Regions from separate parts of the Pseudomonas sp. S3_G06 genome, predicted to be linked through region 1. Evidence: predicted binding sites of a transcription regulator. Region 1 holds the regulator's gene; the other holds the start of a gene.

Region 1 (5,291 bases):
GGCGTTTTCGCTGATCGTGCCGGGCATTGCTGCGGCGGAGAGTCTTGGTCTTACGCCGTGGGCCGCCAGTGGCCTGATCTGCTTCGGCATCCTGCTCGGCGCGTTCGGTCTGTATCTGGTGGATCGGCGCGTTTCCGGTGCCTCGCCGGAGATGCTCGTCGGCACGCTGGAGCATCCGGTGATTCCACCACGAATCTGGCTGTTCGTGTTCGCCATCATCGCGCACAACATTCCGGAAGGCATGGCGGTTGGCGTATCTGCCGGCGGCGGGATGGCGGACGCCGACAGCCTGGCGATGGGCATTGCGTTGCAGGATGTACCGGAAGGGCTGGTGATTGCGTTGGTGCTGGCCGGGGCAGGGATGTCGCGGGTCAGGGCATTTTTGATCGGCGCGGCGTCTGGGCTGGTCGAACCGGTATTTGCACTGTTATGCGCGTGGCTGGTGAGTCTGGCTCAGGTGCTGTTGCCGCTGGGGCTGGCACTGGCGGCCGGGGCGATGTTGCTGGTGGTGACCCACGAAGTGATCCCGGAATCGCGCCGTCATGGGCATGACAAGCTGGCCAGTCTGGGCCTGTTGGTCGGGTTTTGTCTGATGATGGTGATGGATACGGCGTTGGGTTGAATGAAGGCGAGGAACAGTGTGCCCCGCCTCAAGGATTATTCACCTTCGTCGAAATACCTTTCGATCAGATCGACCAATGCGTCCATGGCTTCCTGAGCCTGTTCACCTTCGGTGCTCAAATGGATCTTGGTGCCTTTGCCCGCCGCGAGCATCATCATCGCCATGATGCTCTTGCCGTCGACAGTAGTTTCAGGTGTGCGTCCCACTCGGATCGTGCAGTCTGGATACTGACCCGCTACGCCGACGAATTTGGCCGATGCCCGGGCATGCAGACCCAGTTTATTGATGATTTCGATTTCACGAGCAGGCATCGCGGTGTGGATCCTTTAGGTGAGGTCGCGGTGGCGAACCTGGACGTTCTTCAGGGTTTTCTGCAGGGCCTGACCCAAACGTTCGGTCAGGTAGACGGAGCGGTGGTGCCCGCCGGTGCAGCCGATGGCAATGGTCACGTAAGCACGGTTGCTGGCGGCGAAACGTGGCAGCCACTTGTTCAGGTAGGCGTAGATGTCCTGATACATTTCTTCGACATCCGGCTGCTGCGCCAGGTACTCGGCCACCGGTGCATCAAGGCCCGATTGCGCGCGCAGCTCCGGTTTCCAGTACGGATTGGGCAGGCAGCGCACATCGAAGACCAGATCGGCATCGACCGGCATGCCGCGCTTGAAGCCAAATGATTCAACCAGAAACGCCGTGCCGGGTTCCGGCTGATTCAGCAGGCGCAGCTTCAGGGTGTCGCGAAGCTGATAGAGGTTCAGGCTAGTAGTGTTGATTTTCAGGTCGGCCAGATCGGCGATCGGGCCGAGCAGGGCGGTTTCATCGTGAATCGCCTCGGCCAGTGAGCGATTGGCGTTGCTCAGCGGGTGACGACGACGGGTCTCGGAAAAACGCTTGAGCAGGGTTTCCTCGTCGGCGTCCAGGTACAGCACATCACACTTGATATGCTTGGCACGCACGTCTTCGAGCAATTCCGGGAAACGTGACAGATGGCTCGGCAGGTTGCGCGCATCGATCGACACGGCAACCAGCGGCTGCGCCAGTTCAGTATGGATCAGCGCCCGCTCGGCCAGTTCCGGCAGCAAGCCGGCCGGCAGGTTGTCGATGCAGTAGTAGCCGTTGTCCTCAAGGACATTCAGGGCGGTACTTTTACCCGAGCCCGAACGGCCACTGACGATGATCAAACGCATGATTAGTGCCCGTTCTGCTCGTCCAGTACAACCTGGTACAAGGCTTCGCTGCTCGCGGCGCTGCGCAGTTTTTCGCGCACTTCCTTGCGGTCGAGCATGCTGGCGATCTGGCGCAACAACTCCAGATGCGCGTCGGTTGCGGCTTCCGGGACCAGCAGCACGAACAACAGGTCCACCGGAGCGCCGTCGATGGCGTCGAAATCGATCGGGGCTTCAAGATGCAGCAGGGCACTGACTGGTGCCGTGCAGCCCTTGAGGCGGCAGTGGGGAATGGCGATGCCGTTGCCAAAACCGGTGGAGCCAAGTTTTTCACGGGCGATCAGCGCCTCGAAGACATCCTGCATCGCCAGATCCGGCACTTCGCGGTGGATCAGGTTGGCAATCTGTTCGAGGGCTTTTTTCTTGCTGCCGCCCGGCGCGTTCACTTGGGAACGGCCGGGGGTCAGGATGGTTTCAAGTCGGATCATGGATAGGGGTGTTAACGACCGGTCGCGCCCTGGAGGAGGCTCTGGGTCTTTTCCTTATGCTTTTTGAGTTGGCGATCCAGCTTGTCGGTCAGCAGATCAATCGCGGCATACATGTCTGTGTGCTCTGCGTTGGCAACTACTTCTCCGCCGGGTATATGCAGTGTGGCTTCGATCTTCTGCAGCAGTTTTTCGACGCACATCGTGACTTGCACGTTGGTGATTTTGTCGAAATGCCTCTCCAATCGGTCGAGTTTTTCCTCGATGTAGGAACGCAGAGGTTCGGTCACTTCCAGTTGGTGTCCACTGATGTTGACTTGCATACAGCTTCTCCTTCGTTGCCAGTGCATAAAGCGGCAGGCCGAAAAGCCTGCCACTGGAACGCTGTAACGTGGCTTACATCAACCGCTTGCGTTCGCTCGAAGGCGCGATTCCGAGGGATTCGCGGTACTTGGCGACGGTGCGGCGAGCCACCTGAATGCCTTGTGCCTCCAGTAAACCAGCGATCTTGCTGTCACTCAACGGCTTTTTCTGATTTTCCGCCGCGACCAGTTTCTTGATGATCGCGCGGATCGCCGTGGACGAGCATTCGCCGCCTTCGGAGGTGCTGACGTGGCTGGAGAAAAAGTATTTCAGCTCATAAATACCGCGCGGGGTATGCATGAATTTTTGTGTGGTCACCCGGGAAATCGTCGATTCGTGCATGCCGACCGCTTCGGCGATGTCATGCAATACCAAGGGCTTCATCGCTTCGTCGCCGTATTCGAGGAAACCGCGCTGATGTTCGACGATCTGCGTGGCCACTTTCATCAGGGTTTCGTTGCGGCTCTGCAGGCTCTTGATGAACCAGCGGGCTTCCTGCAACTGGTTGCGCATGAAAGTGTTGTCGGCGCTGGTGTCGGCACGTTTCACAAACCCGGCGTACTGGGCGTTGACACGCAGGCGTGGCACCGACTCCTGGTTCAGCTCGACCAGCCAGCGCTCGTTGTCCTTGCGCACGATCACATCGGGAATGACATATTCGGCTTCTGTCGACTCGATCTGCGAACCGGGACGCGGATTGAGGCTCTGCACCAGTTCGATGACCTGGCGCAGCTCGTCTTCCTTGAGCTTCATCCGGCGCATCAACTGGCTGTAATCGCGACTGCCGAGCAGGTCGATGTAATCGGCTACCAGACGCTTGGCCTCGGTCAGCCACGGCGTCTTCGCGGGCAGCTGGCGCAATTGCAGCAGCAGGCATTCGCTGAGGTTGCGGGCGCCGATCCCGGCGGGCTCGAATTGCTGGATGCGATGCAGGACGGCTTCGATCTCGTCGAGCTCGATGTCCAGTTCAGGATCGAACGCTTCAAGAATTTCTTCGAGGGTTTCGTCCAGATAGCCCTGATTGTTGATGCAGTCGATCAGGGTCACGGCGATCAGGCGATCGGTGTCGGACATCGGCGCCAGGTTCAGTTGCCAGAGCAGATGGCTCTGCAGGCTCTCGCCGGCGGACGTGCGGGTGGTGAAATCCCACTCATCGTCATCGCTGCTGGGCAGGCTGCTGGCGCTCGTCTGGTAGACGTCTTCCCAGGCGGTATCCACTGGCAGTTCGTTGGGGATGCGCTCGTTCCACTCGCCATCCTCGAGGTTGTCCACCGTCGGGGCGGTTTCGTGGTAGGAGGGTTCCTGGATTTCGGCGGGCTTCTGTTCGGCGTTGTCGGCCAGAGGATCGGCGTTGTCGAAGTCGTCGCCTTCTTCCTGGCGCTCGAGCATCGGATTGGATTCCAGAGCCTCCTGGATCTCCTGTTGCAGGTCCAGGGTCGACAATTGGAGCAGGCGGATGGCCTGTTGCAGCTGCGGTGTCATCGTCAGCTGCTGGCCCATTCTCAAGACTAGCGATGGTTTCATGGCAGGGGCTTAACACCTTATTCGCCGGCGCTTTGCGCCATCCACTACAGGGCGCCGAAGCGCCAAACTTAAGCAAATTATATGCCTGAAACTGAAGTGTTTGCCTAGAGCGCTGTAACAATTAAAGCGGATAAATGCGCCTTGAATCGATACAGCGCTGTCGCGCTTACAGGCGGAACTCGTGACCCAGATACACTTCCTTGACCAGATCGTTGGCCAGGATGGTCTCGGCATCACCTTCGGCGATCAGTTGACCGTCATTGACGATGTAAGCGGTTTCGCAGATATCCAGGGTCTCACGGACGTTGTGGTCGGTGATCAGTACACCGATGCCCTTGGCCTTGAGGTGGTGAATGATCTGCTTGATGTCGCCGACCGAGATCGGGTCGACACCGGCGAACGGTTCGTCGAGCAGGATGAACTTGGGTGCAGTGGCCAGGGCGCGAGCGATTTCCACCCGGCGGCGCTCACCACCGGACAGGCTCATGCCTAGGTTGTCGCGGATGTGGCTGATGTGGAATTCCTGCAGCAGGCTTTCCAGCTCCTTGCGCCGACCGGCCTTGTCCAGCTCCGGGCGAGTCTCGAGGATCGCCATGATGTTGTCGGCAACCGACAGTTTGCGGAAGATCGACGCTTCTTGCGGCAGATAGCCGATACCGGCCTTGGCGCGGCCGTGCATCGGCTGGTGGCTGACGTCCAGGTCATCGATCAGCACACGGCCCTGATCCGCCTGCACCAGGCCGACGATCATGTAGAAGCACGTCGTTTTACCGGCGCCGTTCGGGCCGAGCAAGCCGACGATCTGCCCGCTGTCGATCGACAGACTGACGTCACGCACGACCTGGCGGCTTTTATAGGCCTTGGCCAGGTGCTGAGCTTTCAGAGTTGCCATTACTGGGATTTCTCTTCGGTTTTCTTCTTCGGCTGGATCACCATGTCGATGCGCGGACGCGATTCGGTGACCTTGCTGCCCGTGGCGCGACCGGCGCTGGCCAGTTTCTTCACGGTGTCGTAGACGATTTTTTCGCCTTGGGTGACGTTGTTATCCTTGTCGATAACCTTGGCCTTGTCGATCAGCACCACCCGATTCTGCTGGGCGTGGTATTGAATCGTCACGCCGTAGCCCTTGACCGG
Region 2 (5,291 bases), 900 kb from region 1:
CCCAGCTGGATCTCAACGATCTGGAAGGGCGCACCGCCGATGCCGGGGTGAAAAACCTCAAGACCCAGAACGGCATCGAAATCCGCAGCATCACTCCTGTCTGAACACTTCCTGTCATCTCGTAAACCAGGCCTTGGCAGCGGCGCTCTCTTGGGGCTACTCTGCAAGCGAGATCAGCGAATGGATCGCTAAGGTCTGGTCTTGTCAGCTACATGCTTGTTTCCCGCGCGCAACCACGTTGCCGTAGTACTTAGGCCAAAAGGCCCGGGGCGGGAATACGGAAAGTCTATCCATCAATCGAGGGGGACGATTCATGAGCACAGCCTATCAAGAAGACATCAGCAGCAACGTTCTGCGCCGCATGAAAGAAGGCGGTTTCGATTTTTCCCGGTTCCATCCCATCGAGTTCTACGCGATTTTCCCGGACGAGGAGCGGGCGCGCAGGGCAGCAGGCAAATTTCGCGGTGAATCCATCAATGCCCAAGTCAGTGCGCGCGACGACGGCGCCTGGTCGCTGGAATTGAGCAAAGTGATGTACGCAACCTATGACGATATCGGCGATTTCGAGCAAGGCTTTTCTGCCGTGGTCGAACCGCTGGGCGGCATTATCGAGGGTTGGGGCGTGAAGCAGGAGGTGCGCAATCGTTACCGGTTGAATTGATATTGCGCATTGTCTGTCGGGCAACGGCTGACCTTCGGGTCGGCCGTTGTCGTTTCTGGCTTCTGCACATCGCAGTGGCAAAACCCTGAAACAAGAATCCAGGGCAAAAAAAAGCCACCGGAGAGGGTGGCTAAAAGGGAAGACGGGTATGCAATAAAGTCCTGTCGGGACGGGGCTGCCAAGGCAGTTCAGATCAGTTGAGCTGTCTACTTTGCGGCGGCGTGCCGGGGAAGTTTTGCAGCGAATGCGCGGATTATCCGCAGTCGCGGCCGGGCAGTGAAATCAACTCTGACTATGCTGGTGATAGGCGATGCAGTGCGTCGCAATGAAGCGGGGGCAATCGGGCCGGGGCATTTGCCGCACAGGAATGGTGCGCAGCCTTCGGCGTGGATCTACAACCGATTGAAATCAAAGCGTTTATGCCGATGGCACGGGCCTTGCGAAGGCCTGTATGTCCGGAGTGACAAGGAGTACGGCATGATCCGCACCTATTTTGACGAGATGTACGATGCCGGCGGCCTGGTCCGCCCGCATTACCGGGAATTTGCCCGCTGGCTGGCCGATACGCCCGACGAGCTGCTCGCGCAGCGCCGCCGCGAGGCCGATCTGCTGTTCCACCGTGCCGGGATCACCTTCACGCTCTATGGCGACGAGCAGGGCACCGAGCGCCTGATTCCGTTCGACACCATTCCTCGCAGCATTCCGGCCAGTGAATGGCGGATTGTCGAGCGCGGCTGCATTCAGCGGGTCAAGGCGTTGAACATGTTTCTCGCCGACCTCTACCACGAGCAGCGCATCATCAAGGCCGGGATCATTCCCGCCGAACAGGTGCTGGCCAACGAGCAATACCAGTTGGCGATGCAAGGTCTGGATCTGCACCGCGATATCTATTCGCACATCTCCGGCGTCGATCTGGTGCGCGATGGCGATGGCACTTATTACGTTCTCGAAGACAACCTGCGCACACCCAGCGGCGTCAGCTACATGCTCGAAGACCGCAAAATGATGATGCGCCTGTTTCCCGAACTGTTCGCCGCCCAGCGCATCGCCCCGATCGATCACTACCCCAATCTGCTGCTCGACACTCTCAAGAGCTCAAGCCCGATCGACAATCCCAGCGTGGTGGTGCTGACGCCGGGACGCTTCAACAGCGCGTTCTTCGAACATGCCTTTCTGGCGCGGGAAATGGGCGTGGAACTGGTCGAAGGTGCAGATCTGTTCGTGCGTGACGACAAAGTCTTCATGCGCACCACTGACGGCCCGAAAGCGGTCGACGTGATCTACCGCCGGCTCGACGACGCCTTCCTCGATCCGCTGGCATTCAACCCGGACTCGATGCTCGGCGTGCCGGGGCTGCTGTCGTCCTATCGTTCCGGCAATGTGGTGCTGGCCAACGCAATCGGCACCGGAGTGGCGGACGATAAATCGGTGTACCCGTTTGTCACCGACATGATCCGCTTCTACCTCGACGAAGAACCGATTCTGAAAAACGTGCCGACCTGGCAGTGCCGCAACCCGTCCGAGCTGTCCCATGTGCTGGCCAATCTTCCGGAACTGGTGGTCAAGGAAACCCAAGGTTCCGGCGGTTACGGGATGCTGGTCGGGCCGGCCGCGACGACGGCGGAAATCGATGCCTTTCGTGAGCGCATCAAAGCCAAACCCCATGCCTACATCGCGCAGCCGACGCTGTCGCTATCGACCTGTCCGACCTTTGTCGAAAACGGCATTGCACCGCGCCATATCGATTTGCGTCCGTTTGTGTTGTCCGGTCGCGAAACCCGTGTGGTGCCTGGCGGTTTGACCCGTGTCGCGTTGCGTGAAGGCTCCCTGGTGGTGAATTCCTCCCAGGGCGGCGGCACCAAGGACACCTGGGTAGTCGAGGATTGAAGGAAGCTTGCCATGTTAAGTAGAACTGCCTCGGATCTGTACTGGATGTCGCGTTACCTGGAGCGTGCGGAGAATCTCGCGCGCATGCTCGACATCAGTTATTCGCTGTCGCTGATGCCGCAGGACGGGCGCGGCGACGGTCTGCACGAACTCGCCATGCCGTTGCTGATCACCGGCACCCTGGACGATTACCTTGAACGCCACGGCGACCTCCACGCAGAGCGCCTGCTGCATTTCTTCGCACTGGATGCGGCCAACCCGGCCAGTATCTACAGCTGCCTTGGTGCAGCGCGGGCCAGTGCTCATGCGGTACGCGGGCGAATCACCGCGGACATGTGGGAAAACATCAACGCGACCTGGCTGGAAATTCGCGGCATTGCCGAACAGGGCTTGAGCCGCTATGGCATGAGTCGTTTCTGTGAATGGATCAAGGAACGTTCGCACCTGTTTCGTGGCGCCTCATACGGCACGATCATGCGCAACGACGCGTTTCGCTTTATTCGTCTGGGCACGTTTATCGAGCGCGCGGACAACACGCTGCGCCTGCTCGATGCCCGTTACGAAATGGCCGGCGATCAGGCCGAAGCAGTCAGCGACGGCACGGCGCACGCCTATTACCAATGGAGTGCGCTGCTGCGCGCCTTGTCCTCATTCGAGGCATACACCGAAATCTACCGCGACGCGCCCGGCGCCCGGCATGTCGCCGAACTGCTGCTGTTGCGCGCCGACGTGCCGCGTTCGCTGCGTGCCTGTACCGAAGAAATCGACCAGATCCTCGCGCAACTGCCAGGCGCCAACGGCCGACCGGCACAACGCCTGGCGGCGGAAATGGACGCGCGCCTGCGCTACACCGGCATCAACGAAATCCTCGAAGAAGGCCTGCACGCCTGGCTGACCGAATTCATCCCGCTGGTGCGCCAGTTGGGCAACGCCATTCACAGTTCCTATCTGGAGGCTGCATGAGACTTTCCATAAGCCACGAGACCACCTATCACTACGAAGATCAGGTGCGCGCGAGCATCCAGTACCTGCGCCTGACGCCCCACGACAGCGAGCGCCAGCATGTCCTCAGTTGGCAACTCGACCTGCCGCGTCCGGTGCGTGCGCAGCTCGATCCGTTCGGCAACATTCTGCATGTGCTGACCATGGACGAGCCCCACGAAGCGATCATCATCGGCGCCCGTGGTCAGGTCGATATTGACGAATTGCGCGAGGCCGAACATGAGAGCCAGTCGGCGCTGCCGTTCCTGCGCTTCACGCGCCTGACCGAAGCCGACGAAGCCTTGCGCGAATTTGCCGCGAAGAACTGCAAGCAACGGCGTGATCGCACCGCGCTGATCGACTTGATGCACGGTCTGAATCAGCACATGACCTACACGCCGGGCTCGACTGAAGTCGACACCAGCGCCGCCGAAGCTTTCGCCGGTCGCGCCGGGGTTTGTCAGGATCATACCCATGCGTTTCTGGCCTGCGCGCGCAGCCTCGGCGTGCCGTCGCGTTACGTGTCGGGTTATCTGTACAGCGAAGATTGCGAGCATCTGGCCAGTCATGCCTGGGCAGAAGCGTGGCTGGATGACGCCTGGTACAGCTTCGACGTGACCAACCAACTGGCGCGCCCGGAGCGACACTTGAAGCTGGCGGTGGGCCTGGATTATCTCGATGCCTGCCCGGTCCGCGGTATGCGCCGGGGCGGCGGTTGCGAGCAGATGCATGCGAAGGTGTTCGTCTCGCCGACGCCGGTTATTTCCGTGCAGCAACAATAGCTTCGGGATACCGCTATCGCTGGCAAGCCAGCTCCCACAGGATGACCGCTGATTCGAACTCTGCGCATACCCTGTGGGAGCTGGCTTGCGAGCGAAGAGGCCAGTAATAACACCCTAAGGCTTACGGCTTAACTTTGCGGCCGGCCATGTGTTTGAGATAGCCCACCAGCATTTCCAGGTCTCCATCCGGCAACACCTGCGCGGAAAACCCCGGCATCTTCGCTTGTGGCCACTGACGCAAACTCTGCGGATCGCGGATGTAGCGCTTCAAGAAATCCGCCCCGAAATACTCGGTCGGGCTATACGGAATATTCAGATCCGGCCCGAACTGCGCGTCTCCGGCACCATTCAGCCGGTGGCAGGCCAGGCAGTTTTTCTGAAACAGGGCAAAACCCTTGTTCACCGGATCATCGGCCTTCAAGGCAGGATCGGGCAGCAGGGCAGGAAAGCGTTGGGCCACTGGCGCCATCAGCTTGATGCTGGCGACTTCGAACGGCCACTGTTCGGGGCTGATATTACCGGCCTGCGGATCGGTCCAGACCAGATAGAACGGCCCGGCGCTGTGCTTGCCGGCAGACAGCGGTGGCCACGGCCGCGCCGGGTCCTCGATTGCCAGCCATGCGCGTGCGCCGTCCTTGTTCAGCAAGGGCGCAGCGGCCAACTCTGCGGCAAAGCCATCCAGCGCCACCGCCTGCAAGTGATCCTCCGGCTTGACCCCCGTCAGCAATGCGGCCAGCGGCACGGCCTGATAGGTCATGTCCTTCTTGTAGGAAACATCATTGTTGATCGTGAGGGTTTGCACCTGAGGATGTTCGAGCAGCTCTTGGGTCTGCCAGGTGCGGCTGTTTGCGCCCAACTGCAGATCCAGTTGTGCGGCAGACAAGGGCAAGCTCAGCAGCAAGGCACCGAGCGCAATGAGCGTTTTCAAATGATCGCCATCCATGTCGTGGGAGTGCGCAAAGGTTGGCACAACCACGCTG

What was found. Region 1 encodes sigma-54, which starts transcription at its own class of promoters, with help from an activator protein. Its sites were predicted from a motif close to ANTGGCATNNANNTTGCTNT; they were not measured.
Region 2: the regulator sigma-54 is predicted to act here: its motif matches at 1,086-1,105, upstream of AB4N47_RS14610 (circularly permuted type 2 ATP-grasp protein).

Annotation. Positions count from the first base shown of each region.
Region 1 is NZ_CP162738.1:4,185,016-4,190,306, reverse strand. Features, by position in the region: gene AB4N47_RS18860 (ZIP family metal transporter) at 1-622, shown strand, start outside; gene AB4N47_RS18855 (HPr family phosphocarrier protein) at 658-933, opposite strand; gene rapZ (RNase adapter RapZ) at 949-1,806, opposite strand; gene ptsN (PTS IIA-like nitrogen regulatory protein PtsN) at 1,809-2,273, opposite strand; gene hpf (ribosome hibernation-promoting factor, HPF/YfiA family) at 2,285-2,593, opposite strand; gene AB4N47_RS18835 (RNA polymerase factor sigma-54) at 2,667-4,157, opposite strand; gene lptB (LPS export ABC transporter ATP-binding protein) at 4,324-5,049, opposite strand; gene lptA (lipopolysaccharide transport periplasmic protein LptA) at 5,049-5,291, opposite strand, start outside.
Region 2 is NZ_CP162738.1:3,284,298-3,289,588, reverse strand. Features, by position in the region: gene AB4N47_RS14620 (hypothetical protein) at 1-104, shown strand, start outside; gene AB4N47_RS14615 (ribonuclease E inhibitor RraB) at 314-661, shown strand; gene AB4N47_RS14610 (circularly permuted type 2 ATP-grasp protein) at 1,139-2,548, shown strand; gene AB4N47_RS14605 (alpha-E domain-containing protein) at 2,561-3,511, shown strand; gene AB4N47_RS14600 (transglutaminase family protein) at 3,508-4,311, shown strand; gene AB4N47_RS14595 (c-type cytochrome) at 4,433-5,254, opposite strand.